Regions from separate parts of the Rhizobium sp. CFBP 13726 genome, predicted to be linked through region 2. Evidence: predicted binding sites of a transcription regulator. Region 2 holds the regulator's gene; each other region holds the start of a gene.
The links. Region 2 encodes PhoB, which activates phosphate uptake and scavenging genes when phosphate is short. Its sites were predicted from a motif close to TGTCATNNANCTGTCAT; they were not measured.
Positions count from the first base shown of each region.

Region 1: a site for PhoB is predicted at 4,235-4,251, ahead of IFT66_RS05695 (UDP-2,3-diacylglucosamine diphosphatase). Genes of this name have one in related genera too.
Region 3: a site for PhoB is predicted at 3,234-3,250, ahead of IFT66_RS07670 (ceramide glucosyltransferase). Genes of this name have one in related genera too.
Region 4: a site for PhoB is predicted at 4,845-4,861, ahead of phnF (phosphonate metabolism transcriptional regulator PhnF). Genes of this name have one in related genera too.

Region 1 is NZ_JACYUU010000001.1:1,157,631-1,164,891, forward strand. Features, by position in the region: gene IFT66_RS05675 (MlaD family protein) at 1-231, opposite strand, end outside; gene IFT66_RS05680 (ABC transporter ATP-binding protein) at 240-1,085, opposite strand; gene IFT66_RS05685 (ABC transporter permease) at 1,097-2,302, opposite strand; gene dgcA (N-acetyl-D-Glu racemase DgcA) at 2,361-3,341, shown strand; gene IFT66_RS05695 (UDP-2,3-diacylglucosamine diphosphatase) at 3,366-4,181, opposite strand; gene IFT66_RS05700 (NADP-dependent malic enzyme) at 4,400-6,718, shown strand; gene IFT66_RS05705 (hypothetical protein) at 6,804-7,261, shown strand, end outside.
Region 2 is NZ_JACYUU010000003.1:375,074-382,334, forward strand. Features, by position in the region: gene pstA (phosphate ABC transporter permease PstA) at 1-1,277, shown strand, start outside; gene pstB (phosphate ABC transporter ATP-binding protein PstB) at 1,293-2,108, shown strand; gene phoU (phosphate signaling complex protein PhoU) at 2,160-2,873, shown strand; gene phoB (phosphate regulon transcriptional regulator PhoB) at 2,999-3,682, shown strand; gene IFT66_RS15885 (DMT family transporter) at 3,664-4,578, opposite strand; gene IFT66_RS15890 (ArsR/SmtB family transcription factor) at 4,703-5,491, shown strand; gene IFT66_RS15895 (PACE efflux transporter) at 5,430-5,864, opposite strand; gene IFT66_RS15900 (GcrA family cell cycle regulator) at 6,061-6,600, opposite strand; gene IFT66_RS15905 (aspartate aminotransferase family protein) at 7,052-7,261, shown strand, end outside.
Region 3 is NZ_JACYUU010000002.1:128,592-135,852, reverse strand. Features, by position in the region: gene IFT66_RS07680 (DUF2235 domain-containing protein) at 1-1,300, opposite strand, end outside; gene IFT66_RS07675 (formate--tetrahydrofolate ligase) at 1,487-3,166, shown strand; gene IFT66_RS07670 (ceramide glucosyltransferase) at 3,332-4,480, shown strand; gene IFT66_RS07665 (extensin family protein) at 4,497-5,738, opposite strand; gene IFT66_RS07660 (anthranilate synthase) at 6,073-7,261, shown strand, end outside.
Region 4 is NZ_JACYUU010000007.1:18,918-26,178, reverse strand. Features, by position in the region: gene IFT66_RS22120 (hypothetical protein) at 1-397, shown strand, start outside; gene IFT66_RS22115 (hypothetical protein) at 594-1,106, opposite strand; gene IFT66_RS22110 (hypothetical protein) at 1,224-1,721, opposite strand; gene IFT66_RS22105 (hypothetical protein) at 2,065-2,328, opposite strand; gene IFT66_RS22100 (Type 1 glutamine amidotransferase-like domain-containing protein) at 3,008-3,796, opposite strand; gene phnF (phosphonate metabolism transcriptional regulator PhnF) at 4,108-4,827, opposite strand; gene IFT66_RS22090 (HAD family hydrolase) at 4,936-5,646, shown strand; gene IFT66_RS22085 (pyridoxine/pyridoxamine 5'-phosphate oxidase) at 5,643-6,299, shown strand; gene IFT66_RS22080 (nuclear transport factor 2 family protein) at 6,760-7,158, opposite strand; gene IFT66_RS22075 (MBL fold metallo-hydrolase) at 7,164-7,261, opposite strand, start outside.

The DNA.
Region 1 (7,261 bases), on a different contig from region 2:
CGGATCATCCGGGTCGATGCTGAGGCTGCGCACGGAGCCGACCGGGATGCCGTTGAAGCGCACCGCCGAACCAACGGAAAGACCGTTTGCGGAGCCCGGAATGCGAATCGCCAGCTCAGCGGTGGGGCCTCCCCGGCCGGACGAAGCCATCCAGTAGACGAACCCGAAAGCGGCAGCCATTACCAGCAAGGTAAAAAAGCCGACGAGGGCGTAATTTGCTTTAGTTTCCATAGGTTACATCACTTCTCAGATTCGCCGTCGGGCCTGGTCTCATCGGTCACGACGGAACGCGCGCGCTTGCCCTTGAAATAGGACTGAACCCACGGATCGTCGAAGGCGAACATATCCTCAAGCGTGCCTTCCACCAAGACCCGTTTCTGCCCAAGCACGGCAATGCGATCACAAACGGAAAACAGACTGTCGAGGTCATGGGTCACCATGTAGACGGTGAGGCCAAGCGTATCGCGCAGCCTTGCAATCAAGGCATCGAAATCGGCAGCGCCGATGGGATCGAGGCCGGATGTCGGCTCGTCGAGGAAAACCAGATCGGGGTCGAGCGCAAGAGCGCGCGCAAGGGCTGCACGCTTGATCATGCCGCCGGATAGTTCGGACGGATATTTGTCAGCCGCATCGGGCGGCAGGCCCACCATCTCGAGCTTCACATAGGCGAGTTCGTCCATCAGCGACTGCGGCAGATCGAGATACTCGCGCATCGGCAGCTGGATGTTTTCTTTCACCGTCAGCGCCGAAAACAGCGCACCGTGCTGGAACAGCACGCCGAGCCGCGTATCGAGCGCCACGCGCTGCTGTTCGTCGGCCGTGGCATAATCAACTCCGAGGATCTCGATCGTACCTGAGCGCTGCGGCAGCAATCTGAGAACCGTGCGCATCAGCACCGACTTACCGGTGCCCGACGCTCCGACGAAGCCGAGGATCTCGCCCCGGTAAATATCGAGGTTCAGATTGTCCAGCACGAGCTTCGAGCCGAAGCCGACCGTCAGATCCTTGACCGACAGCACGACCTTGCGCTCGTCGCTCTTCGTCTCCGCGAGTTTGGTATTGTCAAAGGTTTGAACGTCTTCCACGCCGGTCCCCATCAAAAATCGATCGCGGAATAGAAAATCGCAAACATCGCATCGATCAGGATCACCGCGAAGATCGATTTCACCACCGACGAGGTGACGTGCTGGCCAAGCGATTCTGCGCTGCCGCCGACTTTCATTCCCTCGACAGCCGCCACGATGCCGATTGCCAGCGCCATGAACGGCGCCTTGATCATGCCTGATGCCACCGACGAGAAGTCGACCGCCTCCTTGAGGCGAGACAGGAACGTATCGAATGTGATGCCGGAATAGACCAGCGTGATCACCGCAGCGCCGTAGAGGGCCGACAGGTTTGCCACGATGGTCAGAAGCGGCAGTGCGATCGTGAGCGCCACGAGACGCGGGAAGACGAGAACACCGACGGGATTGAGGCCGATGACGGTCAGCGCGTCGATCTCTTCGCGCATCTTCATGGAGCCGATTTCGGCGGTGATCGCGCTTCCCGAACGGCCGGCGATCATGATCGCCGTGATCAGAACGCCAATTTCGCGAAGCTGCAGAATGCCGACCAAGTCGACGACGAAGATTTCCGCGCCAAAATACCGGAGCTGGAAAGCGCCCTGCTGGGCAATGATGGCGCCGATCAGAAACGACATCAGGAGGATGATCGGCACCGCACGCACGCCCATCCGGTCGATATGCGTCACGACGGATGCCGGAGAGACGCCGGATCCGCGGCCGAATTTCAGCTGTGCGCCACGGACCGCCGAGCCGAGAATGTGCATGGCGGCAACGAAGTCACCGGCAAATTCGGTCATCGTCTTGCCGACCGGGCTGAACACGCGATCAAACAGCGACCGCTTGTCCTGATCGTTGGGCGGCGGTGCCGGGGTCTTTTCCGGAAGGGCGCCAACCAGTTCCTCAATCGTCCCTTCCGCCCCGACCAACTTCGCGTCGCGACCCTGCTCGGCTTTTGCCGACAGAAGACGGCGAATCAGCCAGGCGCCGGATGTATCGATTCCGTCGATCCCCGAGACGTCGATCTCGAGGGATCCAGACCCGCTGCTCTTTTCAAGATCGCCAAACGCCTTGAGGACCGGCGAAATCGAATGATTGCGCCATTCTCCGGCCAGAATGTAGCGCTCGCCATCGCCGCCGGGCAGGTCTTCGGCTTTGATTTCGGCAGGTTGTGACGGCACAGGTTTCTTTCGGCTTAGGTTAAGCAGCACGCGGCTGCGATCTGCTGTTGATCGCAGCACTGAGAGCGGCAATATAGCGACCCTGAACGGATTTGCCACAACGCCCAGGTGGAAAACCATGACGCGTCACTTCGAAGCAACAATCGAGAAATTCCCGATCGCGGGGGTGTTTACGATTTCCCGCGGTTCCAAGACAGAAGCCGAGGTGGTGACCTGTGCGATCACCCGCGACGGCCTGACCGGCCGGGGCGAATGCGTTCCCTACAAACGCTACGGTGAAACAACCGAAGGCGTCCTCGACGAGATAAACTCCCTCGCTTCGATGATGCACGATGGCATGGATCGCCACACACTGCAGACGCGCCTGCGACCGGGAGCCGCCCGCAACGCGGTGGACTGCGCCTTGTGGGATCTGGAAGCCAAAAGCCTTGGCCGTTCGGTGGCATCGATGATTGATGCTGCCGAAAAGCCGCTCATCACCGCCTTCACGCTGTCGCTTGGCGAGCCGGAGGCAATGGCAGAGGATGCGCGCAGGAATGCGGCGCGCCCTCTCCTCAAAGTCAAGCTCGGCACAGACGATGACGAAAGCCGAATGCGGGCGGTGAGGCAAGCAGCGCCCGATTCGCGTCTGATCGTCGATGCCAACGAGGGTTGGACAGAGGACAATCTGGCCCGACATCTGGATGTGGCCGACGCCCTCGGTATCTCGTTGATCGAGCAACCGCTGCCAGCCGGCAAGGATGCAATCCTTGCCACCATCCGCCGCAAGGTGATGATCTGCGCTGACGAAAGCGTGCACGCGACCGGCGATCTTGCAAGTTTGAGAAACCGCTACGACGCCGTCAACATCAAGCTCGACAAGACCGGCGGGCTGACGGAGGCGCTGATCATGAAGGAGGAGGCCCAGCGACTGGGCTTTGCCGTCATGATCGGCTGCATGGTCGGAACCTCGCTTGCCATGGCCCCCGCAGTTCTTCTGGCGCAGGATGCCGACTACGCCGATCTCGACGGTCCGCTACTCTTGGCGCAAGACCGCCCGGACGGGCTGCGATACGACGGATCGCTGGTCTATCCGCCCCGGACGAATCTCTGGGGATAATGAGTCCCTTGCACCGACAGGCCGTTACGCAGCCTGCATGCCCCTAATGGTCTCCGGTGAAGGCAGCGTCGTGATTTCCGCAGTCTTCGCGATCTTCTGCCAGGAGATCAGTTCCAGCGTCCCGTCGCGATGCTCGGCAATCGCCGTGCAGCTTTCGACCCAGTCGCCCGTGTTGACGTAGTGGATCCCGTCGATGTCTTCCATCACCGCATGATGGATATGGCCGCAGATGATGCCATCGACATTGTTGCGACGAGCCTCGTCGACGACAACCTTCTGGAACTCGCCGATGAAATTCACGGCGTGCTTCACCTGCAGCTTCGCCCAGGCGGAGAATGACCAGTATGGCAGGCCGATGCGGCGGCGCACCGCTGCAAGACCGACATTGATGGCGATTGCCGCATCATAGGCCCAGTCACCGAGATAGGCGAGCAGACGCGCATTGCGCACCACGACGTCGAACTCGTCACCGTGCAGCACCAGGTATTTCCGCCCGTCTGCCATCTCGTAGATCATCCGGTCTGCGACCTCGATACCGCCGAAATGCATGCCGGGGAAATCGCGCAGGAATTCGTCGTGGTTTCCCGGAATGTAGACGATCCGCGTGCCCTTGCGCGCCTTGCGCAAAAGCTTCTGAACCACGTCGTTACAGCCCTGCGGCCAGTTCCAGCTGCGCTTCAACCGCCAGCCGTCGACGATATCGCCGACCAGCACGATCGTTTCCGCCTCGTGGTAGCGCAGGAAATCGAGGAGAAAGTCCGTGCGGGCGGCTTTGGAGCCGAGATGCACGTCCGAAATGAACAGGGTTCTGAAATGCCTTGTCTCGATTGCATCGGCCACGGAAACGTCCCTTCGTTACCTACCTTGTCCTACCCTTCGAAAATCAGACTCGTGTTTCAGGATGATGACAGGGGCGCGATCGCCGCAGTCGGCGACCACCCGAAACCGGCGGCAAAATCCGACAGCATCGCAAATATTGTAGTTTCTCGATGGATCGATTGATGTAAGGAGGGGACTCGCATGTCAGGACGGAAATCGACACGAGGAGCCATAAGAGCATGGATGGGCACGACAATCCGAAACCATCGCCGGTAACCGGAGATCTCGACGAACAGGCTCTCTTCTTCCACCGCTATCCCCGCCCCGGCAAGCTGGAAATCCAGGCCACCAAGCCGCTCGGCAACCAGCGCGATCTGGCGCTCGCCTATTCCCCGGGTGTGGCCGCCCCTTGCCTTGCGATCCGCGACAATCCGGAAATGGCCGCGGAATTTACCGCGCGTGCCAATCTGGTCGCCGTGGTCTCCAACGGAACTGCCGTGCTCGGTCTCGGCAATATCGGCCCGCTCGCTTCCAAGCCCGTGATGGAAGGCAAGGCCGTCCTCTTCAAGAAATTCGCCGGCATCGATGTGTTCGACATCGAAATCGACGCGCCGGGCATCGAAGCCATGGTCTCGACGATCTCGGCACTGGAGCCGACCTTCGGCGGCATCAATCTCGAAGACATCAAGTCCCCGGAATGTTTCGAAGTCGAGCGTCGTCTTCGCGAAAAGATGAACATCCCGGTTTTCCATGACGATCAGCACGGAACGGCGATCATCGTCGCCGCCGCGATCCTCAACGGCCTGGAGCTTGCCGGCAAGACGATCGACAACGTCAAGATCGTCACGTCGGGCGCCGGTGCGGCAGCGCTTGCCTGCCTGCATCTTCTCGTGTCGCTTGGCGCGAAGAAGGAAAACATCTGGGTCCACGATATCGAAGGGCTGGTCTATGAGGGCCGCGTCGAGCTGATGGACGAGTGGAAGGCGATCTACGCCCAGAAGAGCGACAACCGCGTTCTGGCCGACAATATCGCCGGCGCAGACGTCTTCCTCGGCCTGTCGGCCGCGGGCGTGTTGAAGCCCGAACTTCTGGTGCAGATGGCCGAAAAGCCGCTGATCATGGCGCTCGCCAACCCGACGCCGGAAATCATGCCGGAACTTGCACGCGCCGAACGTCCCGACGCGATGATCTGCACCGGCCGCTCGGACTTCGCCAACCAGGTCAACAACGTCCTCTGCTTCCCCTACATTTTCCGTGGTGCACTCGATTGCGGCGCCCGCACGATCAACGAAGAAATGAAGATGGCGGCGGTCAAGGCGATCGCAGCACTTGCCCGCGAAGAAGTCTCTGACGTCGCCGCGAAAGCCTATTCCGGTGAAACGCCGATCTTTGGCCCCGACTACCTGATCCCATCGCCATTTGATCCGCGGCTGATCCTGCGCATCGCGCCGGCCGTCGCAAGGGCTGCGGCCGAAAGCGGCGTCGCCGCTCGTCCGATCCAGGATTTCGAAGCTTATCTCGACCAGCTTAGCCGATTCGTCTGGCGCTCCGGCTTCGTGATGAAGCCGATCTTCACGGCGGCCAAGACTGCCGAAAGAAACCGCGTCATCTTCGCCGAAGGCGAGGACGAACGGGTTCTGAGGGCCGCACAGATCTTGCTCGAAGAGCAGATTGCAAGGCCCATCCTGATCGGCCGTCCCTCGGTCATCGAAGCGCGTCTCCAGCGTTTCGGCATCCGCATCCGCCCGAATGTCGATTTCGCCGTCGTCAACCCGGAAGACGATCCGCGTTACCGCGGCTATGTCGACGACTATTTCGCGCTTGTCGGTCGCCAGGGCGTCAACCCCGAAGCGGCACGAACCATCGTGCGCACCAGCAACACGGTCATCGGCGCGCTCTCGGTCCAGCGCGGCGAGGCCGATGCACTGATCTGCGGCATCGAAGGCCGCTACGACCGGCATCTGCGCGACGTCAACCAGATCATCGGCAAACGCGAAGGCACGAAGACGCTCGCCGGCCTCAGCCTGCTGATTTCGCAGCGCGGTGCGATCTTCTTCACCGACACGTTCGTCAACTACAATCCGACCGCCGAAGAGATTGCCGAGATCACCATTCTCTCGGCCCAGGAAGTGCGCCGCTTCGGCATCAAGCCGAAGGCGGCCCTCATCTGCCACTCCAATTTCGGCTCGCGCAATTCCGAAAGCGCCGCGAAGATGCGCGACGCACTCGCCATCATTCGCGAACGGGCGCCGGATCTGGAAGTCGACGGTGAAATGCAGGGTGGCTCGGCGCTTTCCGAGGAACTGCGCAAGCGCGCCATGCCGAGCACCACATTGTCCGGTGAAGCCAATCTGCTGGTCTTCCCGAACCTCGATGCGGCCAGCATCTCGCTTGGCCTGGTGCGCACCATGATGGACGCGCTGCATGTCGGCCCGATCCTGCTTGGCACGGCAAAACCCGCCCATGTTCTCGGCCAGTCCGTCACATCCCGCGGCGTCGTCAATATGGCGGCTCTGGCCGTCGTCGAAGCCTCGCAGCCAGAGTCGCTGTTCGGCTAGGTCTCACAGAAGCCGGGGCGGTTTAGGATATCTTCATCCGCCCCGGCCTATGTTTGATGGGTTTTAACGAATTGCCGGAAAAGCGATGCGATTTCGCGGCCTGATCTTCATTCCGCTCGTCTTCGTCCCCGCCTCCGTCCTGGCGCGGGATGCGCAGCTTTGCGCGGATCTGTACCGCAAGCTTCACAGCACACCCGTTGTGATCGGCAATACCGCTGAGATGCGCCGATATGCGCAGGACCTCAGCCAGGCAAACTCCGACATCCGCAAACTTCGCGTCGACATGCGGCGCGCCGGATGCGGTGGCGGCAGCATTGTTTCCTTTGGCGCGGCCAAGGCCGACCAGTGCGAACCCCTCCTCGAGCAGCTGCAAGCCCTGGAGGAAAACCGCGAAGTGCTTGTTGACGAGCGCAACAAAGCCCGCAACCTGTCCGTCACCGGGGAAGAGCGCGGCGCAACCATCGTTGCCATCCGTCAGAATGCCTGCATTCCGTCCGATTTCCAGGATGTCGCGAAGGAGGAGGAAAAGGAACGGATCCGGGT
Region 2 (7,261 bases):
AGCCTGCCCGTCGCGATATCGGTATCAAACGCCGCTACGCCGCCGAGCGCCGCTTCCGCGCCTATGGCATCGCTGCTCTCTCGTTCGGCATCCTGTTCCTGATGCTCCTTCTGTGGTCGGTCGTCTCGAAGGGCTATACCGCCTTTCAGCAGACGATGATCACCATCCCTGTGGAGTTCTCGCAGCAGATAATCGACAAGGATAATGTGCGGGCTACGGATCCGGCCAAGCTGATGACGGCCAACTACCCGATCGTCGCCCGCAATGCGCTGGCGAAGGTTCTGGGCGTCGCCGAAAACGATCGCCAGGGTCTGCGTGCCGTCAACCAGATGATTTCGGACGGCGTTCGTGGCCAGCTGCGCGATATGGTCGTTTCCGATCCTGAGATCATCGGCACGACCCAGACGGTTTCGCTTCTGGCAGCCGGCGATATCGACAGCGCCGTGAAAGGCCAGATCAATCTCGACGTGGCGGAAACCAGCCGCAAGGTGTCCGACCAGCAGGTCGGATGGATGAAGCAGCTGGCCGACAGCGGTGCGCTCGCCAAGGAATTCAACACCGGCATTTTCTTCAACGGCGCGTCCAGCCGTCCGGAAGCAGCCGGCGTCGGCGTCGCTCTGATCGGCTCCTTCTATATGATGCTGATCGTGCTCGTCCTGTCCCTGCCGATCGGCGTCGCAGCCTCGATCTATCTTGAAGAGTTTGCCCCGAAGAACCGGTTCACGGACCTGATCGAGGTCAACATCAACAATCTCGCAGCGGTCCCGTCGATCGTCTACGGTCTGTTGGGTCTCGCGGTCTTCATCAACTTCATGGGCCTGCCGCGCTCGGCCTCGCTCGTCGGCGGCCTGGTGCTGACGCTGATGACGCTGCCGACCATTATCATCGCCACCCGCGCGGCACTGAAAGCAGTACCACCGTCGATCCGTGCTGCAGCGCTCGGGCTCGGTGCCTCGAAGATGCAGACGATTTTCCACCATGTCCTGCCGCTTGCCATGCCCGGTATCCTGACCGGTACGATCATCGGCCTCGCGCACGCCCTCGGCGAAACCGCGCCGCTTCTTTTGATCGGCATGGTCGCCTTCGTGGCAAACTATCCGACCACGCCGATGGATCCGTCGACAGCGCTGCCGGTACAGATCTACATGTGGGCTAACGAGGCGGAACGCGCCTTCGTTGAACGAACCTCGGGAGCGATCATGATCCTGCTCCTGTTCCTGATCTTGATGAATGTTGGCGCAATTCTCTTGCGACGCCGCTTCGAACGGCGTTGGTAGAGGAAGGGGGAAGCAATGAACATGATGTCAGAAGCTGCAGCTGAGAAGGCGCTGGACAAGAAAATGAACGACGTTGCATATAAGATGATCGGCAAGGATGTCTCCGTTTATTACGGTGACAAGCGCGCTCTTTATGACGTGAACCTGAATGTCCGCCAAAATACCGTCACTGCTTTGATCGGTCCGTCTGGCTGCGGCAAGTCCACCTTCCTGCGCACGATGAACCGCATGAACGACACGATCGAGGGTTGCCGCGTCACCGGCAAGATCACGCTCGACGGCGACGATATCTACGACAAGGAAATCGACGTCGTGGAGCTGCGTGCCCGGGTCGGCATGGTGTTCCAAAAGCCGAACCCGTTCCCGAAGTCGATCTACGAGAACATTGCCTACGGTCCCCGCATCCACGGTCTTGCCCGCGGCAAGACGGAAATGGACGCGATCGTCGAGGCAAGCCTGCAGCGCGCCGGCCTCTGGGCAGAAGTCAAGGATCGCCTGCATGAAGGCGGTACCGGCCTTTCCGGCGGTCAGCAGCAGCGCCTTTGCATCGCCCGTGCGATCGCCGTTTCGCCTGAAGTCATTCTGATGGACGAGCCGTGCTCGGCACTCGACCCCATCGCCACGGCCAAGGTCGAGGAACTGATCCACGAACTGCGCGCCAACTACACGATCGTGATCGTCACCCACTCGATGCAGCAGGCGGCCCGCGTTTCGCAGCGCACGGCGATGTTCCATCTCGGCCACCTGGTCGAGGAAAACGATACCGACAAGATGTTCACCAATCCGGATGACCAGCGCACCCAGGATTACATCATGGGCCGCTTCGGCTGATGCGAGCGCAGAACCCGTCAGCCGCAACTGCAGACATCAAGGATCAGACACATGGTTTCGACCCATATTCTCTCGGCCTATGACGAGGAACTGAAATACCTGAACCGCCGGATTTCCGAAATGGGCGGTCTGGCGGAGCAGATGTGCGGTGATGCCGTGCGTGCGCTCGTCAACTCCGACTCGGCGCTGGCCCAGAAGGTCATCTCGGACGACGTCATTCTCGACCACGCCGAGCGCGATATCCAGGACAAGGCGATCGTCACCATCGCCAAGCGTCAGCCGATGGCGGCCGACCTTCGCGAGATCATCGGCACGCTGCGCATTGCAGCTGACCTGGAACGCGTCGGCGACCTTGGTAAGAACACCGCCAAGCGCGTGCTCGCCGTGCAGGGAACAGGCGTCCCGCGCAAGCTCGCCCGTGGTCTGGAGCATCTTTCCGAACTGGCGCTGGTGCAGCTCAAGGACGTTCTTGATGTCTTCGCCAACCGCTCCGCGGAAAAAGCCGAAATCATCCGCCAGCGCGATGAAGAGATTGACGCGATGTACACCTCGCTGTTCCGCGAACTCCTCACCTACATGATGGAGGATCCGCGCAACATCACCACCTGCACCCATCTCCTGTTCTGCGCCAAGAACATCGAGCGCATCGGCGACCACGCGACGAATATCGCCGAGACCATCTACTACATCGCGACCGGCGCACAGCCGGAGGGCGAACGTCCGAAGGACGATACGTCCAACATGCTCGGCTCCGCCGGGACATGATGCAGCTCTCCCGAAATCGCCTGCCGGTTTCGGGACGATAACTGCCAAAACCAATGACCTGAAGCAGCGCGAGCGGATCTGGCGGATCTAAGTGCGGTTCGGGACGAGTGACGGAGCAAGTCGGAATGCAGCCGAAGATCGCAGTCGTGGAAGACGAAGAGGCCCTCAGCGTCCTCCTTCGGTATAACCTGGAGGCCGAGGGTTACGAGGTCGATACCGTGCTTCGCGGTGACGAAGCGGAAATCAGGCTTCAGGAGCGCGTTCCGGATCTTCTCATTCTCGACTGGATGCTGCCGGGCGTTTCAGGCATCGAACTCTGCCGTCGCCTGCGTATGCGGCCGGAGACGGAACGCCTGCCGATCATCATGCTGACGGCGCGCGGCGAAGAAAGCGAGCGCGTTCGTGGGCTTGCCACCGGCGCAGACGACTATGTGGTCAAGCCTTTCTCGACGCCGGAACTGATGGCCCGCGTCAAGGCGATGCTGCGCCGTGCCCGACCCGAAGTGCTGTCGAGCGTCCTCAAATGCGGCGACATCGAACTCGACCGCGAAACCCACCGCGTTCACCGCAAGAGCCGCGAAGTTCGCCTCGGGCCGACAGAGTTTAGACTTCTGGAATTCCTGATGGCGTCGCCCAGCCGCGTCTTTTCGCGCTCGCAGCTGCTCGACGGCGTCTGGGGCCATGACATCTATGTCGACGAGCGTACCGTCGACGTGCATGTAGGGCGCCTCCGGAAGGCGCTCAACTTTTCCAACATGCAGGACGTCATCCGCACGGTCCGCGGTGCCGGCTACTCGATGGAAGCCTGAGCACCGCGTCTCCTAGCCGGCAGCGTCATGGCAATCACGCCGGTCACGACGCAGGCGAGACCGAGCCAGGCTGTCGAGGCAAGCGTTTCGCCGAGAAACACGACGCCGATGCCAACGCCGATCGGCACCCGCAGATAGGCCTGCGCCGTCGTGCCGACGGAGCCGAGCGTCTGGACCAGCCGGAAATAGATGACGAAGGCCAGCGCCGTCGAAAATACCGCCAGCGCCAACAGGGCGAGCATGGAATCGGCGCTGGGCGTCAGCGTCCAGGGCCGATCGACCACGAGGCTCACGGGAATGAGGATGGCCGCCCCTGCAATCAGCGATCCCGCGGCGGGCATCATCGGGTCCAATCCTTTAAAATTCTTGCCGAAGATGGCAGCCGCCGCATAGCAGATCGTCGCCGCCACGATGGCGAGTTGCGCCCAGAGGCTCTCGCCCGAGCCGGCAAGCGCCTCCATGCCGACGATCAGGCATATGCCGACAATGCCTGCGGCAACTCCAAACAGCTTGGCCGCAGAGACGCTTTCATGGCGGGTGATCAGCGCCGTCAACAGAAAGGCGAAGATCGGCGTCGTTGAACTCAAGATGGTGGCAAGGCCCGCATCGGTCGTCTGTTCGGCCCAGGCGATGAGGGTGAAGGGGACCGCGCTGTTGAGGCAGGCCTGAACCGTGAAAAGCTTCCAGGTCTGCCGGTCGGTCGGCAGCTTCAATCCGCGAAGGCGTAGTGCCGCAGCGAGAATGAGCCCGGCGACCAGTGTTCTGACGGCAATAAAGGTGACAGGCGAAATCGTCTCCACACCGACTTTGATCAGCGTGTAGGACGCGCCCCAAAGCGTCGCGAGCGTGAGGAGCAGCAACAGATCCGTTGCCATGCTTGTTTTGGTGTCCGCCATTCCAGTTCCTGTCCCCATGAATGCAATCTCCGCCCCTCTTAGCGGAACCAGGAAAAGAAATGCTTCGACGACGGCCGAACCGTTGACCGCTGACGGCAAAGTTTTCCGGTGCTAGAACTGGATCATGCCCAATATGGTTTCAGGAAATACGATTGCGGAAGTTGCAAGCCTGATCGGCGATGCTGCACGCGCCAACATGCTGTCCGCGCTGATGGGCGGACAGGCGCTGACGGCGGGCGAACTGGCACGCCACGCCGGCGTCACCGCGCAGACCACCAGCGGCCATCTCGGCAAACTGGCGCAGGCTCGCCTGATCGAGGTCGAGAAGCAGGGCAGGCACCGCTATTACCGACTTGCCTCTCCGGAAGTCGCGCACGCGATCCACGCGTTGATGGCAGTCGCCGCGGATGGGCCGAAGCGCCATCATCCTGTCGGCCCGAAAGACGAAGCGTTACGGCTTGCCCGCACCTGTTACGATCACATGGCCGGCCGTCTCGCCATCGCGCTCGCCGATGCCCTAACAGGAAGCGGCTACATGCTGCTCGGCGATGGAGCCGGCCTGATCACCGACGAGGGCAGACGGTTCTTTTGTGATTTCGGGATCGATCTCGAACAGCTGACCCGTTCGAAACGCCCGCTCTGCCGGACATGCCTCGATTGGAGCGAGCGACGGCCGCATCTGGCGGGACAAATGGGTGCGGCGCTGCTGGACCGCGCTCTTGGCGTCGGCTGGATCGGCCGCCGAGAGGAAACCCGGGCTCTGCGGATCACGCGCGCCGGAGAGATCGGGTTTGCCGAGACATTCAGGCTTCCATCGGACTGGCGTATTGCACCGTCCGAAACTCTGATGGTCAGGCGGCTTCCTGGGTCTTCCATTCCGGCAGCGGGAACAGCTTGTCGTAGCCAAGATTGAAGAGATAGGCATAGACCACGTAGAACAGCGCGATCGCGATATCCATTGTCAGCGCATGGAGAAGGGTAATCTGCAGATACCACGCGATAAACGGCATCAGCACGACCAGCAGACCGATTTCGAACAGCACCGCATGAGCAATGCGCAAGGCAGGCGTCTTCAGCGTCGTACCCCGTCGCGCCTGCAGAAAGCGGTCGAAACCCAGATTGTAGAGGTAGTTCCAGCCGGTCGCGACCGTCGCAGACACGACGCCGACAATGCCCATATGTTCGGCCGGCATGTCGAAGACGAAAGCGCCGAGCGGCACCATCATCAGAAGCCCGATGATTTCAAAGCTGATGGCGTGGCGAATACGGTCTCTTATCGAGCGCATGATCTTCCCCTTTAGGTGCGGTTCATGCCGGGTCGTCCCGGCGTTATGCCCATTCAGGGGGAGGTCGTCCTCTCTCGAGGCCGAAATAGGAGCCCAGGGAGTGCGAGGCAAGTTTTTTCAGCGCAAGTCAGCCATGCCGAAAACGCAAAAGGCGGGCCAGAGCCCGCCTTCGATCTTGTTTCCGCAGCCGCCTGACTCAGGACGCGCGGGCAGCCGGACGACGGCGCTCGTGCACTGGCTGGTAGGCAAGCTTCGCGTGATATTTGCAATAGGGCGACGCATCCTGCGCATCGCAACCGCAGAAATGGAAGTCGTCCGTCAGCGGATCGCCGACCGGCCACTTGCATGTGCGCTCGGTGAGATCCGTCAGCGACAGACGGCGCGAGATCGGCACGACGACGCTGCCGGAAGCGGTGTATTTCACCGGCTCCGCGACGTTGACGTCCTGATCTTCCTTGAGGGCGTTTGCACCCACCGTCCGTGCTGCGGGACGGGCTGTGTCGCGTCCGGCAAAGCTCGGCGCGCGCGGAGCTGCGGGCGCTGGGCGCTTGGATGCCGGGCGATTGGCCGACGCCGAACCGCCTGCTTTGGCGCGACCCGGAAGGTTGAGACGGTGCACTTTGCCGATCACGGCATTGCGGCTTACGCCTCCAAGTTGGGCTGCAATCTGGCTGGCGCTGAGACCTTCCGACCATAGTTTTTTAAGTCGCTCGACGCGCTCATCAGTCCAGTTCATGCCGTTCTCCGCCTTTGAACGTTGCTGGCAGACAGAATCCGTTCACCTCTGCGGCGAAATAAATCCGCCGCACCCACGCAATCTATGCTTCGAGGTGACTAGTTCCGCCGCATGCGTTCTAGTAATTGAGGATTAACCTAGTGTGTGGCTGACTCCGTGGCAAGAGTCGCTCGAATCGCCGCGAATCGATTTCGCGGTTTTCCCCAACTTGCTGCCCTCAAGAGTCATTTTTGTCACAGACCGAAATGCCGCAACACAGCATCAGGTTGCATCGCGGCGTATGCCCCGAAAGCCCTATAAAACACCAAGTTTTGTTGACATGGAGGCACTTAGCCATGATAGTGCCCGCGCCGCCCGGTGGGCGGCATTTTTGATTTTTCAGGCCGCATTCCCGGTCTCCGGAGAGGTCTGGAGAGGGGGGTCGGAACCTACCCAGAGGAGTGATGTCGCCATGGCTGAAGCCGCACTTTACGACACGTTTGCCCGGGCACCTTTGCGCTTTGATCGAGGCGAGGGCGTATGGCTTGTGACGGAAGGTGGCGAGCGATATCTGGATTTCGGGGCAGGCGTTGCCGTCACCTCCTGCGGTCATTCCAATCCGCATCTGGTAAACGCGCTGAAGTCGCAGGCCGAGAAGGTCTGGCACCTTTCCAACCTCTAC
Region 3 (7,261 bases), on a different contig from region 2:
GCTGGTTTCCGGTCGACCATTTCCACGCCTTCTCGAGCTGGCCAAGGCCGCTAGAGGCAATATGGGCAATCTCACCGGCCTGGAAGTTTCCTCCATCTTTCGGGCCATCGGCGTTGCACAGGACCGTGCCATCGGTCCACTCGCCTTTCGCGACGAACGTGTAGGTAATGCCCTTTTGCAGAAAGATGCCGGTGTCGTTCCAGTGGTCGCGTGCGAAGACGTCGACCTCTGCGGGCAGGTCTGCGTTGGCGTGCCGGTAGCGCCCCTGCGACAAGGGCGGGGTGCGGTGCCGCTCGGAGGCGGAGCTGTGCAAATCTTCTGAAGGCGTTGCGGTCACGTGCGGTACGGCGCGCGGTCTCGTTTTCAGCTTGGCGAAGATGCCACTGGCGGAATCATGCAGCACGCCGCGCGGATCCGGCCTCAGCTGGTTTTCAGCCCCTTCGCGGAATACGAGGCCGCAGCTTTTTGCCTCGTTCATCATCCACAGGAGAGCGCCGTCCGAAAGGCCCGTTGCGGCATAGCCACCGCCGACATCACCATGCACGCCTGGGAACCAGACCTGTTTCAGCGTTCCGGTCCAGCCATCCGGCTTGACCCAGAGCGTCGGCATGAAACTTTGGCGGAACTCGTCGAGCGCCACCGCATGGCGGGCGTTGAGGACGGCGGAACCGAGTGTCGTATCGTGAAACTCATGGTTCTCCGGATTGTCGAGAAGGTTGAGAAACCCCATGTCATCGGGAATGCCGAGCGCGCCGACCGTATCCCAGACGCCGATGAACTGGATGAGCGTTGAGGCATTGCGGGTGCCGCCTGGGGCGACGTTGTGGAAGTGGATCTTGCCGGACTGTTTGCGCTTGGTGCCGGCTTCGCTCTTGGCGCGGTACTCCGTGAAAATCGCCTCGATCGCCTTCCAGGTTCCCTCTTCGTCGAGCTTAGAGGCTTTGATATCCAGAAGGCCGCATTTGGAGATCATGCCGCCGAGGCTGCGGACCGTGTAGGCGCCACGGCTGAAGCCGAACAGATAGATTTGATCTCCGGATTTGTAGGTGCTGGCAAGCCATTTGTAAGCGCCCTTGATGTTGTCAGCGAGACCCTTGCCGGTACCGCCTTCCACCGCACGTCGCCACCAGGTTCCGTCTGTGCCGACACCGGGGTGATAGTAGGCATCCTGTTTGATGCCAGTGGCATCCTTGTCGGCGACTGCATTGTAAATCTTGCGAACATTGGTCGGGCTAGGCTGGCCGCCATCCATATCGTCGGGCGTGTTCCAGGTGCCGTCGCAGCAGAGAATAAGGTTCATTGGTCGTTCCCCCTCGATCCCCCATGGATCAGAGATATATAAGATTGTATCGAATTAAATTGCAACTTTGGTGTGTGGATGAGCGCGTTGTAGTGTGCATAATCAGGGCGCTGCTCCCGTTCCGGGCTTGTGGTGGGGAAGCGGCTGTGGCCATGGTTCACGCAAACCAACAAGCGAGAGACAAGCATGGCCCCCGTTCCATCCGACATCGAGATCGCCCGCGCGGCAAAAAAGAAACCGATCGCGGACATTGGCGCGGCGCTTGGCATCTCTCCCGAGGCGTTGGTGCCCTACGGCCATGACAAGGCGAAGATCGGGGCCGATTTCATCGGCTCGCTCCAGGGCCGCCCCGATGGCAAGCTGATCCTCGTGACGGCGATCAATCCGACGCCGGCGGGCGAGGGCAAGACGACGACCACGGTCGGTCTCGGCGACGGGCTGAACCGGATCGGCAAGAAGGCGGTGATCTGCGTGCGCGAGCCGTCGCTCGGGCCCTGTTTCGGTGTCAAGGGCGGGGCTGCCGGCGGCGGTTATGCGCAGGTCGTGCCGATGGAAGACATCAACCTGCACTTCACCGGCGACTTCCACGCCATTACCTCTGCGCACAATCTCCTGTCGGCGATGATCGACAACCATGTCTACTGGGGCAACGCGCTCGACATCGACACGCGCCGCATCACCTGGCGGCGGGTGATGGACATGAACGACCGGGCGCTGCGCCAGACCGTGACCTCGCTCGGCGGCGTCTCGAACGGCTTTGCCCGGGAAAGCGGCTTCGACATTACCGTCGCATCCGAAGTGATGGCGATCCTGTGTCTGGCGCAGGATCTGGCCGACCTCGAAAAGCGGCTCGGCGATATCGTCATCGGCTACCGGTTCGACCGCTCGCCGGTCTATGCCAGAGACATCAAGGCCGACAAGGCGATGGCGGTGCTTCTGAAGGACGCGATGCAGCCGAACCTGGTGCAGACGCTGGAAAACAATCCGGCGCTGGTGCATGGCGGGCCGTTCGCCAACATCGCCCATGGCTGCAACTCCGTGATCGCGACGAAGACGGCGCTGAAGCTTGGCGACTATGTGGTGACCGAAGCGGGTTTCGGAGCGGATCTGGGTGCCGAAAAGTTCTTCGATATCAAGTGCCGCAAGGCGGGGCTGAAGCCCGATGCGGCCGTGATCGTCGCGACCATCCGGGCGCTGAAGATGAATGGCGGCGTGAAGAAGGACGATCTCGGAGCCGAAAATGTCGAGGCGCTGACGCGCGGCTGTTCGAACCTTGGGCGTCACATCGCAAACGTGCGCAAGTTCGGTGTGCCGGTCGTGGTCGCGATCAATCACTTCATCTCGGATACCGATGCGGAAGTGGCGGCGATCAAGGAATACGTCTCGCATCACGGCGCCGAGGCGATCCTCTGCCGTCACTGGGCGGAAGGTTCCGCCGGAATCGAGGAGCTGTCCTACAAGGTGGTGGAACTGGCGACAAGCGGTGCCGCCGATTTCAAGCCGATCTATCCTGACGACATGCCGCTGATGGACAAGATCGAGGCTGTTGCCACCAAGATCTATCATGCCGGCGAGGTGACGGCGGAAAAGCCGGTGCGCGATCAGCTGAAGGCCTGGGAAGTGGCAGGCTACGGCCATCTGCCGGTCTGCATCGCCAAGACGCAGTATTCGTTCTCCACCGACCCCAACCTGCGCGGTGCTCCGGAAGGTCATGTGGTGCATGTGCGCGAAGTGCGGCTGTCTGCCGGCGCCGGCTTTATCGTGGCGATCACCGGCGAGATCATGACCATGCCGGGCCTTCCAAGCGCGCCTTCGGCCGAGCGGATCCATCTGAACGCCGATGGGCTGATCGAAGGGTTGTTCTAGGCCTTATAGTTCTCAGCGGGTTTTCTCCTGATCGTCCTTGCCTCTCGCCTTCGCGGGTGAGGGGCAACGTCATGCGTCTGTCACACCGAAATGGTCTGTTCGTCCTTACTCTTCAGGCACTGGCGGTGACCCGACGATTCGGGGCCGGCCATCGGGAACATCAGGATGGATCTTGTTCTTGCGACACTCGCCATTGCCCTTCTGGCGATCAATCTCTTCAGCATCGGTATCGCCGGCCTGCGGCTTTCGCATCGTGACAAAGCGAGCGACAAGCCGGCGGTGATCAAGCCGGACGGTGTCTCGATCGTCATTCCGGTGCGCGGCATCGAGGCCTATTCCAGCCTGACGCTCGCGCATGCATTCAAGCTCAAGTGGCCGGAGTACGAGCTGATCTTCTGTGTGCAGGACGAGGGTGATCCGATCATCGCCGAGATCCGCTCGGCGATCGCCGCGCATCCGGCAGTGCCCGCGCGGCTGCTGATCGGCGACGACCGGATCAGCGCCAATCCCAAGCTCAACAACTGCGCCAAGGGCTGGCACGCGGCGCGCCATGAATGGGTGGTGCTTGCCGATTCCAATGTGCTGATGCCCAAGGACTATATCCAGAACCTCGTCTCCGGTTGGCGGGCCGATACCGGGCTCGTATGCTCGACGCCGATCGGATCGCGTCCGGACGGGTTCTGGGCGGAAGTGGAATGCGCTTTCCTGAATACGCTGCAGGCGCGCTGGCAATATGTGGGCGAGGCGCTGGGGCTCGGCTTTGCGCAGGGCAAGAGCATGCTGTGGCACAAGCCGTTTCTGGATGCTGCCGGCGGCATCCAGGCGCTGGCGGCCGAGATTGCCGAGGACGCGGCGTCGACCAAGCTCGTCAACCGGCATGGCAAGAAAGTGCACCTTGTGTCGGCACCGTTCGAGCAGCCGCTCGGGCGCCGCGGGCTGGAGGAAATCTGGTCGCGCCAGACGCGCTGGGCCCGGCTGCGGCGGGTGACGTTTCCGCTGTTCTTCACGCCGGAGATCCTGCTCGGAGCGCTGCCGCCTCTGGCGCTAGGGTTGATCGGCGCCGTCATGCTGGATCTCAATGTCGGTCTGGTGGCCGCGACCGTGTTTGCCGCAACCTACCTGCCGGAACTCGCCCTTGCGCGGGCCAAGGGCTGGCGGCTGTCGATCCTGTCGCTGCCGGCAATGATGGTGCGCGACGTGATGCTGCCGGCGATCTGGATCAGGAGCTGGCTTTCCGGCTCGTTCGAATGGCGCGGCAATGCCATGACGATCGGCACCCAGGAAAGCCGGCTGACCGGCTCCTCGCCGGCCTGACCCTGGCCCTCAACGGCTACTCGCAGATGCGGTAGCCGCCATCCCTGTCGATGATGTCGAGATGAAGGTGATCCTCGTGGGCGGCATCGCTGCCGGGTGCGAGGACCGTGGTGAAATGCAGGCAGGCACCTGCGGCGGCCGTCTTCTGGAAGGCACCCTCCAGCGTGTGATCGTCGTCTCGACGCTTCATTACGACCTTCTCGCCGTTGTCGAGCTTGAAGGCGGCGACATCGAAGGCGTTGCCGCGGCCATGCTCGGAAATCTTGCCGGTCGAGGCGCTGTTTCTGAGGCGGCACTGGTAGGTGGAGCCCGGGACAAGACCGGTAATCTTGCGGCCCGGCATGGCGATGTTGAGCGCGGGCTGGACCGTATCCTTCAGCCAGTGGGCCATGGTCAGTGCCGTCTTGCAGCGCATGGTGGCGCCGCCGAGATCGACGCCGGGCAGAACCTGCGCCACCTCGATCGGCTGCTTGATGCCGCAGCCATTGCCGTCGTCGATCGGTTTGACGGATTCGAACTTGGCGCCGATGGCACCGAGGTCTGCAAGGCAGGCCTTGAGTTCTGCGGCGTCTTCCTCGACGAGAGGCGGAGGAGGCGGGGTCTCGGCCTGTTCCTGCTTTTCGTCCGCAGGCTTGTCGGCCGGAGTTTTGTCATCAGCGGCCTTGTCCTGCGGTGCCTTGTCGTCTGGCTTGGCGGCGTCCGGTTTGGCAGGTTCAGTCTTGCCGTCGTCGCTCGCTGCAGCGGGCTTCTGTTCTGCGGGTTCTTCCGGCTTGGGAGTGGGGGTCGGGATGGTTTCTTCAGGAGCTTTACCGGTCTGTTCCGGGCTCTGGGTCTGTTCGGGGGCCGGGACAGGTGGCTCTGCGGGGCGCTCTGCCGGCTTCTCCGCAGGGGTTTCGGGCGGGTTCTCGGGCTTTGCTTCGACGGGCTTTGCGGCGACCTCAGGTGTAGCAGCGGCTGCGGCCGTTGCCGCCGTTGCCTCGGGCACGGGTTCACCACCCGGCTTTGCCATGGGAAGCGGAACGATAGCGAGGGCGGGGGCGGCGGGGATCGCGGCTCGGCTCTGGTTCTGGGCACCCTGTGCGGGGCGGGTCGACTGGTTTTTGCCGGACGAGGATTTGCGCGTCGACTGTTTGCGGGTGCGTCCGGCATCGCGCATGAACTGGTCGATGATGTTGATTTCGACAAAGTTCGGCGTCGAGCCTTGCGGCGCTGGGCGGGCGGGCAGAGGCGCTGCACCCAGTGTCAGCGGTGCGCTCATTGCCAGCGAAGTGCTTAAAGCGAGAAGGCATAGAGTATGCTTCATCCTTCGGTCGTCCTTTCCCATGTTTCGGAGACGCAACGCGGATGACCCTGTTTTGGTCGCATTGTGGCCAAATAAATCCACTTGCGCGTTTGCCGGAGCCGCGCTAACAATTCGCTCCATGATGATTTCGATGAGCAACAACGGTAACTGGTGGTGGGCACGCTGACGCGGCCTTGACCAGTCATGTCCATCGACAAGACTATGAACAAGCCGCCCGATTACCGAGGCGGCTTTTTTGTTGGCCGCTTCTCAAAACCCGGGCAGATCAACAGGGATTTTAGAGGCAGACATGGCGACGATCATTCACGACGACGGGTCCGAGACCTACGAAACCAGGGGCGGAGTAAGCGTCAGCCGAGCCCGCAGGCCGGCCGAATATGCAACCGCGATCTCGTCTTATGTCGACCGGCTGGACGAGCGCCGCGGCGCGGTGTTTTCCTCGAACTACGAATATCCGGGGCGCTATACCCGCTGGGATACGGCGATTGCCGATCCGCCACTCGGCATTACCTGCAACGGCCGGGCGATGTGGATCGAGGCCTATAACGGTCGCGGCGAAGTGCTTCTGTCGTTTATCGCCGACAAGCTTGCGACGATTTCCGACCTGACGCTCGGCGAGCGCACCGACCGCCGTCTGGATCTGACGGTCAACGAGCCGTCCCGCGTATTTACCGAGGAAGAGCGCTCGAAGATGCCGACGGTGTTTACCGCGCTCCGGGCCATCGTCGATCTCTTCCACTCGGATGCGGATTCGGCCATCGGTCTGTTCGGCGCGTTCGGCTACGATCTGGCGTTCCAGTTCGATGCGATCAAGCTCTCGATGCAGCGGCCTGAAGACCAGCGCGACATGGTTCTCTATCTGCCCGACGAGATCCTCGTCGTCGATCACCATGCGGCAAAGGCCTGGGTCGATCGCTACGACTTTGCCAAGGACGGCGTGACGACGGAAGGCAAGGCGCAGGATATCGCGCCCGAGCCGTTCCTGCGCACCACGGTGACGCCGCCGAAGGGCGACCACAAGCCCGGCGAATATGCGAGCCTGGTTACCCGCGCCAAGGAAAGCTTTCGCCGCGGCGATCTGTTCGAAGTGGTTCCGGGCCAGAAGTTCATGGAGCGCTGCGACAGCAATCCGTCGCAGATTTCCAACCGGCTGAAGGCGATCAACCCGTCGCCCTATTCGTTCTTCATCAACCTCGGCAACCAGGAATACCTGATCGGCGCATCGCCGGAAATGTTCGTGCGGGTGTCTGGCCGTCGCATCGAGACCTGCCCGATCTCGGGCACGATCAAGCGCGGCGAGGATGCGATCTCGGACTCGGAACAGATCCTCAAGCTGCTCAACTCCAAGAAGGACGAGTCGGAGCTCACCATGTGCTCCGACGTCGACCGTAACGACAAGTCGCGCGTCTGCGAGCCGGGTTCGGTCAAGGTGATCGGCCGCCGTCAGATCGAGATGTATTCGCGTCTTATCCACACAG
Region 4 (7,261 bases), on a different contig from region 2:
GCATGGGAAAACGGCTTTGCCGGTGCTGCTCGATAGTCGTCTCCAGCGCATATCCATGACAGACGACGAGCGTGCCGTGGCCCTCGCCCCGTTTGCCGGTCGGCCCGACAGCGGTCAGCAGGCCGGTGTGCTCGAGACACCAAAGAAGACCATTTCCATCTGGAAACGATTTCAAATTTTTCTCGGGACGTTGCTTTTGATATTCCTCGGCGTCATCGGCTTCTGGCTATGGTACGTCACAAGCTCCACAACGCAGTTTCAATCTCCGGGGATGGACATCAACAACCTGATGCCGGCGCCCCTGAACGAATGGGGATGCGACCAGCTGAAAAAGCGTTTCGGTCAGGACAGAGCGCCATTCGGATGCGCTGCCGCCGACTACACCAGCTGGAAATAGGACATACTCTTTCTGTCAAAACGACGCCTTGGAGACAGCGCGTATAATGATGAAAGCCTGAGCCAATACCCGGGGGACCGTTGTCCCTTCGGTTTTGTATAGAAGCAGAAAATGGTGGCTGGTCATATGCAGACCAACCTCATGGTCATGTCGATGCGTATGCTAGCACCCCCAACGCGTCCAAATCCGGCCTATGTCAGCGATTGGTAAGCCCGTTGGCGGCGCGCTTTCGCTTTATGCTGTCCACATCTTTCCCGATGCTGGTCCTTAGATTCCGCAATCCGGAACGGCTCGACTCAGCCGCAGCGGCGGAGACAGTCGGATCTGGATAACGGCGGTCCCATTCAAGAACAGAGGCGATGGTTTTTTGGAGCGCGGGAATGTCTCCAAATGCCCACTCGTTTACGTCAGGGCCTATCGTCGCCATAAACGACGAAAATAACGCGGGCTGTCCGGTTGGATCCTGATCCGGGTGAGAAACAAGCTGCGAGCGCCACCGCAATTGTCCGGCATAAAACCAGAAAACCGCCTCGTCCTCGCGGCCTGTTTTCAAAAGAGGCAGCGCCTTTTTCATTAACTGGCTCGGATCAAGTCTAGATGCCGCTTCTGCTCCGGCCGGGAACCGAGGGTTCTGCGCGAGAGTAACCTCGGGGAGCACGACCAGACACGAAACGACAAAAACGAGGAAGGCGAGACGATGAAGCATCATTTGTATTCCGATTGGAGAAGGAACGCCGCTATCGCGGCGAGCCGCCTTGCGGCCTCGCTCGCCGCTAAGAACACTTCGCCGACGCCATATCAATGAAACCGGCGGTCTCAAGAGCGACTACAGCGCCGCTTCAAGCACGCTGATGATAGCGTTCGTTCGCTCGTCGACATCAGCGGAATTGGTAAAGGGCCGAAAGTTGATGTCCAGCGTGCCAGATCCGAATTTGACGCGGTCCTTGTAGGCGGACGCCGAAATTCCGGCGTCGATGTAATGGATATTGATGGTCGTAAGCTTAGCCTTCAACGCTTCCTTGCCCATCGCATCCTTGGCAACATTTTTCATCGCATTCTCGATGGGAAGAAAAACTGTTTTGACCAAATAATCGTCCTGACCATAGTACTGGTCGTCGCCGGGCAGCGCGAGGCTATTCCAGTCGACCTTGATGGCAACCTCAAAGCCGGCGGCGTCCTGGATTCTCTTCTGAACCGCTGGAAATTTGTCTTTCTCGACAGCAGAAATTGCCCGGCGCTCTCCAAGAGTTGGCAAGATCTGAGCCGCCGTAAAGGACGCTGATAGCGCCAACGCCGCAACTGCAAATACAACAATTTTACGCATGTAAATTTCTCCATCAAACTAAGTTCGGACGTTTAAGTTTTTCTGGTTGGACACTTCTTCAGGTCAACCCAGCTTTCCGTGCGCTGAAGACATTCGGACCGCGTCCGGCCCCAAGCAGACCGATCGCTGCCATCACTCTCAACGCTACCACTAGGCGCCCCATGCGGAATTTTCCCAAGAATATCAGGTTGCAGGCAATCTGGAGCCGCTGAGCGCAAAGGCAATCCCAGGATGCAAACAATCGCCCGAGCGATGGCGAGGTTCAGCCAGATGCAGGCAGAACGGCAAAGCTTGGTCGGAGCTTGAGTTTCGCCCGTTCGGCTCACTACAGACAAGGGCGCGTCTAGTGCGGTTCCGCACTCAGGGCGTTCAAAACGGTTTGCGCTTCCGCAAAGCGACGGCGCAGGTCGGCCTCCTCTGCCTCAACGTTGTCGCAACCCAGTTGCTTTAAGGCTTTATCTATCTCAGCGGCACGCTGATCGTCATAGGCCTCCTCGTCGGCCCAGTGGGTACACTGGTTACGGCGTTCTAGAAACGCGCTCACTTCGCCGGGCAGCTGATCTGCTGCCGCGAGTATCACCCCAGCAATCCAAAAACCGATTATCAAGCCATTTTCCAGTACAGTGATGGCGTAAGGTCGCGCGATTTAAATTCGTCGAAATGAGTCAACCTTTGCGGCGATACAAGCCCGAAAAACTAACGTTGAGGCCGCCGCAATTTTTGTTGTCGCGCGCCCACCAGATACGGATCGCGAAGGATCATTCGCACACGGCAACTGAACTCGTCCCCGTCGTCGTAACGAAGTGTCGCCTCATCGCCCTCAGTGTAGGCAAGAACTCCTGCGTCCAGCTTTGCTGTCCCGGACACCGTTCCAGTGTGCACAGTCGCTTCTTGTTGCGGGTCTTTCATTCCGCGGGTTGCATCCCCGGTGACGGTCAAAGCACCGTCAGCTGCGGTTGCAATCAGGATGTCGCACTCTCCTGCCGACCACTCCCCAGTCCAATCGTTAAGCGACCGTGCAACCTTCCGCCAGCACGATCGGATGCGAAAGTCGCGAAAGGAATCACATTCGAGTCCTCGAAGAAGGGTAACCCCTTCCCCGGCTATGAACTCTATTACCTCAGCGGGCGCTTGCGCCTGCCCTTGCCCACCTTCGCCGTACTTCTAGGGCTCTGAGCTATCGAGGCTGAGCGACGTACGTTGCACGCTTCCAAGGAAATCGAAGCGGCAACAACTTAGAGACGATTTAGGGCACTGAGGTGCTTTGTTCTGCAGCTTATTGACAACTATGGAGACAAGGCACTTTGCTTCACACGGCTAGATAGGAAATGCTCCCCTTGCCCATTGTGGATAGCGTACACGTCGCCATCGGTCATCGCTTTAAACGGGATTTGAGTGGCTTTCATGAAAGCTACGGCCTTTTCGGCAGCCTCTGCCTCGTGATGATCAGAGCGATAGTGCGGCACGATGGCAAAATCGACAATTCCCATCCCCTTCCAAATAATGTCGGCGTCGTACCCTTCGGCAAGCTGTTGTGGCTCATCCATAAGCTCGATACCCCTTAAATGAGGGGTCGCGACCACAGCCCCGGCGCTGAAGCCGCCGTAAGCTATCTCGTCTGCCGCCAGCATCGGACGAATGACATCCTCAAAGCCACTTTGCCTAATAGCTCGCATAAGAAGAAATGCATTGCCGCCTAACAACCACACCATTCCGAATTTCCGCAACGCGTCTGATAATGCACGTGGATTGCCAAAATACGTCCTTAGGTCGAGGGGAGCAGCCTCTAAACCAAGCGCTGCAAATTCGTTGAATGGGTTATAGACCTCAGCCTCGTACTGGCGTCTTGCCTCCGGAGGGCGGAAATCGAGTGCGTTGCCAATGATAGCCACGCGCCCTTGGCCACTGATATCTACCAGCTTCTCTGGATAGTCACCAATGCGGTACGATGATAAATAGACCCGCACGTTTGCGTTCCTCTTCGTTACTAAAGGCCGGTACGCCTGGACTACCTCAAGCACCGGCTGATTCAAAGAACCAAAGCCGACGTGGAGAAAGTGAATAACTAATCTCATGGCTTTGCGGCTGAAGCCTATTGCAGTGGCGCTCCGAAAGATTGCGAGGTGCTCGAACAAAGTATTTTCTACTCACCGCCCTCCTTAAAATTCAACCCTGACCACGTTGTAGCCGGGTTGGCCCGTGCATGCTGTCCCCAGTTCCCGCGCACTTCTGGCAAGGAGCAACGGAGCGAAACCGCAACGTCCGCAGTATGCCCTTGCTGGAAATTGGTTGACTAGGGCAGTCCCCGTCTCTGGAACTAAAGGGATCAGATGATGACGCGTTTATATCACCTTGTCGCCTTGGTGGGGTACGAACCGTCAATTGCTCAGCTAGTAATGTGAATCTCAACGGCACGAGCCGAAAAACAACCTGTGAAATAGGATATCGCCTTGTCCGCAGGAGCCTCATCAATCGCAGTGTAAGCCAATACAGGTTGCGATCTCGACGACCTGAGAAAGTCGCATTCGACGGTCGTCGGCATCCTCGCGACGACGATTGTGCTAGCTCTGTGAAAATCAGCGATATTGAACTGCTTTAGCGCCATACTGATTGAGCCAAGCTCGTCAAAAATCTCGGCGAAACCAGCAAATCGTGTCGCACAGCAGTAACGCCTCCCAATTCCGATTGGATGGCCGCTGGCATACGCACCGATCTCAATCGCGATTACGGGCGATGCAATTGTCAACGCTAGTGGAACTGCAACCTCTTCATTTGCGGGCTCCAACCAGTGTCGGATGATTTTTCTTTCCGGAGTTGCGCCCACGGCTTTCAGATTTTGGTCAAACCTTACCCTAGCGCCAATAGCATAAGAGATCGGCGTATCGGCAACAAAGGTGCCGTTGCCATGAAGGATGCGGAGGAGCCCGTCTTTCTCCAATTCTGCTAGGGCGCGTCGGGCTGTCATCCGGTTGATCGCAAATTCTTCAGCAATCTGGTGACTGGAAGGCATTCTTTCGCCAGGCCTCAATATGCCTTCTTCGATCCTTTCACGGATTTTGTGCGCCGCCTGCATCCATAGCGGTGCCCGTGAACCAGCGTTAGCCATTTTTTGAACGCCCCCTTTGTCATTCCACTGTCATGTTGACGATGGTAGAGGTATATACCTCTCGTAACGCGAACATACGAATAGTACGTTATAAACTGTAGGTTCTTGATGTTGTCACCGCAGCTCTCCAAACGCTACCTACTATGGGATTTCGACGGAACGTTAGCGGCGCGCAAAGGGCGCTACACAAGTGCTCTCGAAGCCGCAGCCATCGCTGCCGGTCCCGCATTCGCCGGTACTGCTGATTTCATCAGGCCATTCCTATCGGGTGCTTTCCCTTGGCACGGTGCCAAGCTGGCGCATCCCTGGGCAGGGAATGCCGATGGGTGGTGGAGCCCGATCCTTGCCGCAGCTGAAACGGCTCTCCTTACCCTTGGCATGGAACCGAGGCTGGCCGTTTCGGTCTCGAAAAGATCGCGTGTGGATCTTGCTGGTTGGCAGGTAGATACCGATGCTGTCGAGGTATTGGAACATCTGTCTGCTCTAGGTTGGCACCATGCAGCTCTTTCCAACTTTGCTCCAGAGCTTCCGTTGTTGATGGAGGGCTTGGGCCTTACCGGTCATTTCGATAAAGTCTTCTGCTCAGGGCGGATAGGAGTTGAAAAGCCATCACCAGCTTTTTTCCGATACGCGATTGCATCGCTGGCTCCCGGTCGGGCTCTGTGGATGATTGGCGACAACCCCGACGCGGACATCGCGGGCGGCCAAGCTGTTGGGCTGTCGACCATACTTGTTGGGCGCGGTAGTCACGAAGTCAGCCTCGTCGCTGAAACACTGTCCGAAATTCCGGAAATTCTCCTCAAGGAACATCGCCAATGAGCATCTCTAATCCGAACCATTTGTCGATGAAAGACAGGTTACGTCAGATCCCCTCCCTAAAAGGGCCGCTTCCTCATATGGACCTGGAGAGATTTCCCGACACACCGCACGCGGCATTCACAATGTGGCTTGAGGATGCTCTTGCAGCTGGCATCAAAGAGCCACATGCGATGACGCTATCCACGGCAGATGAGAGCGGCTGGCCGGATGCCCGAGTTCTTATCTTGAAGAATGTCGATAAGCGCGGCTGGCATTTCGCAATTAAGGCCGAAAGCCCGAAGGGTAAGCAGATAGAAGTGATGCCAAAAGTCGCGTTGACATTCTATTGGCCTGACCTTGGGCGCCAGGTTCGCATACGCGGCGAGGCTGCCGTGCTCAATGCAGAAGAATGCGCCAAAGACTTCCTGGAACGACCCTCCGGTTCCAAAGTGAGTGCGATAGCATCGAGGCAAAGTGACGTTCTGAAAGACAACCGAGAGCTCGAGCAACGTCTTAGCGATGCCCGGACCTTCCTAGCGGCAAACCCCGACCACGTTGCACTGGATTGGCGTGTGTATGCCGTATCTCCTGTTGTTGTTGAGTTCTGGCAGGGGGCGTCGGACCGCAACCATATTCGTTTGCAGTACGCCCTTGCTGGAGATGGAATGACCTAGGAAATGCACCGTCTGTGGTCCTGAAGGGGTCAGACAAAACCCGTTTATACTACCTTGTCGCCTTGAAGGGATCCGAACCAATGGCACGTTTATTGGCTGAACTAAGCCGCCGAAAAGGTGGCGTAACGCTGGGTGATGGAACCTGAGCTTGCGAATGGAAGCGTCATTCAGATGCTTACCGACTGGGAGCTGCCAAGCGCCGACTTGTGGGTCGCTTTATCCAAGCGGGAGACTGCCGACCGCAAAGGCGCGTGCCTCCGTCAACTGGTTTGAAAACATTTTCTCGAACCTGTCGAGCTGATCCCCCGCCCTGAAAGAATCTGAACCAACGACCGCCATTTCGAAACCTCAACTGCCAAGGAAAAATCGATAGTTTCCTTTGGAGTTATCTCAAAGACGGATTGGGGGCGTTCCACATTGGCGAGCCCCCAACCATACAGCGTTCTCAGTCATCCGGCTGTCAGGCATCTGGGACGATGGCCCGGTTCACCAGCAGCGTATCGACATATTGGACCATACTGACGATCTTACCGTCGCGGACCTCGTAGAGATGGGCAAAGTGCGCCGTCATCGACTTGCCTGTCGCCTTGTAGGTGCCGGAGTAGATGCCGAACGCCGCAACACGATTGCCGTCCTCCATGAGGGTATGGACTTTCGCGTTGTAGCCGATCCACTCCGTACCGAGCCTGTGGAATACCCCGGCGACAATGGCGTCGGGGCCGACATAGGTGCCGGCATAGGGGAAGCCTTCGGCTTCCGTCCACGTCGCATCGTGCGCCAGGGCCGCAAGCAGGTTGCGGCCGTTATCCTCGGATGAGCCCTCATAGGTGGCCCTGATGAGATCGAGATTGGCGCCCATCGCGATCAGCCCCACTTCATTTCGCCGGTGGCGACCTTGGAGCCGATGTCGAGTGCCACACCCATGCCGAGACCCGGGAAGCGTGCTTCCATTGCAGCCTTGA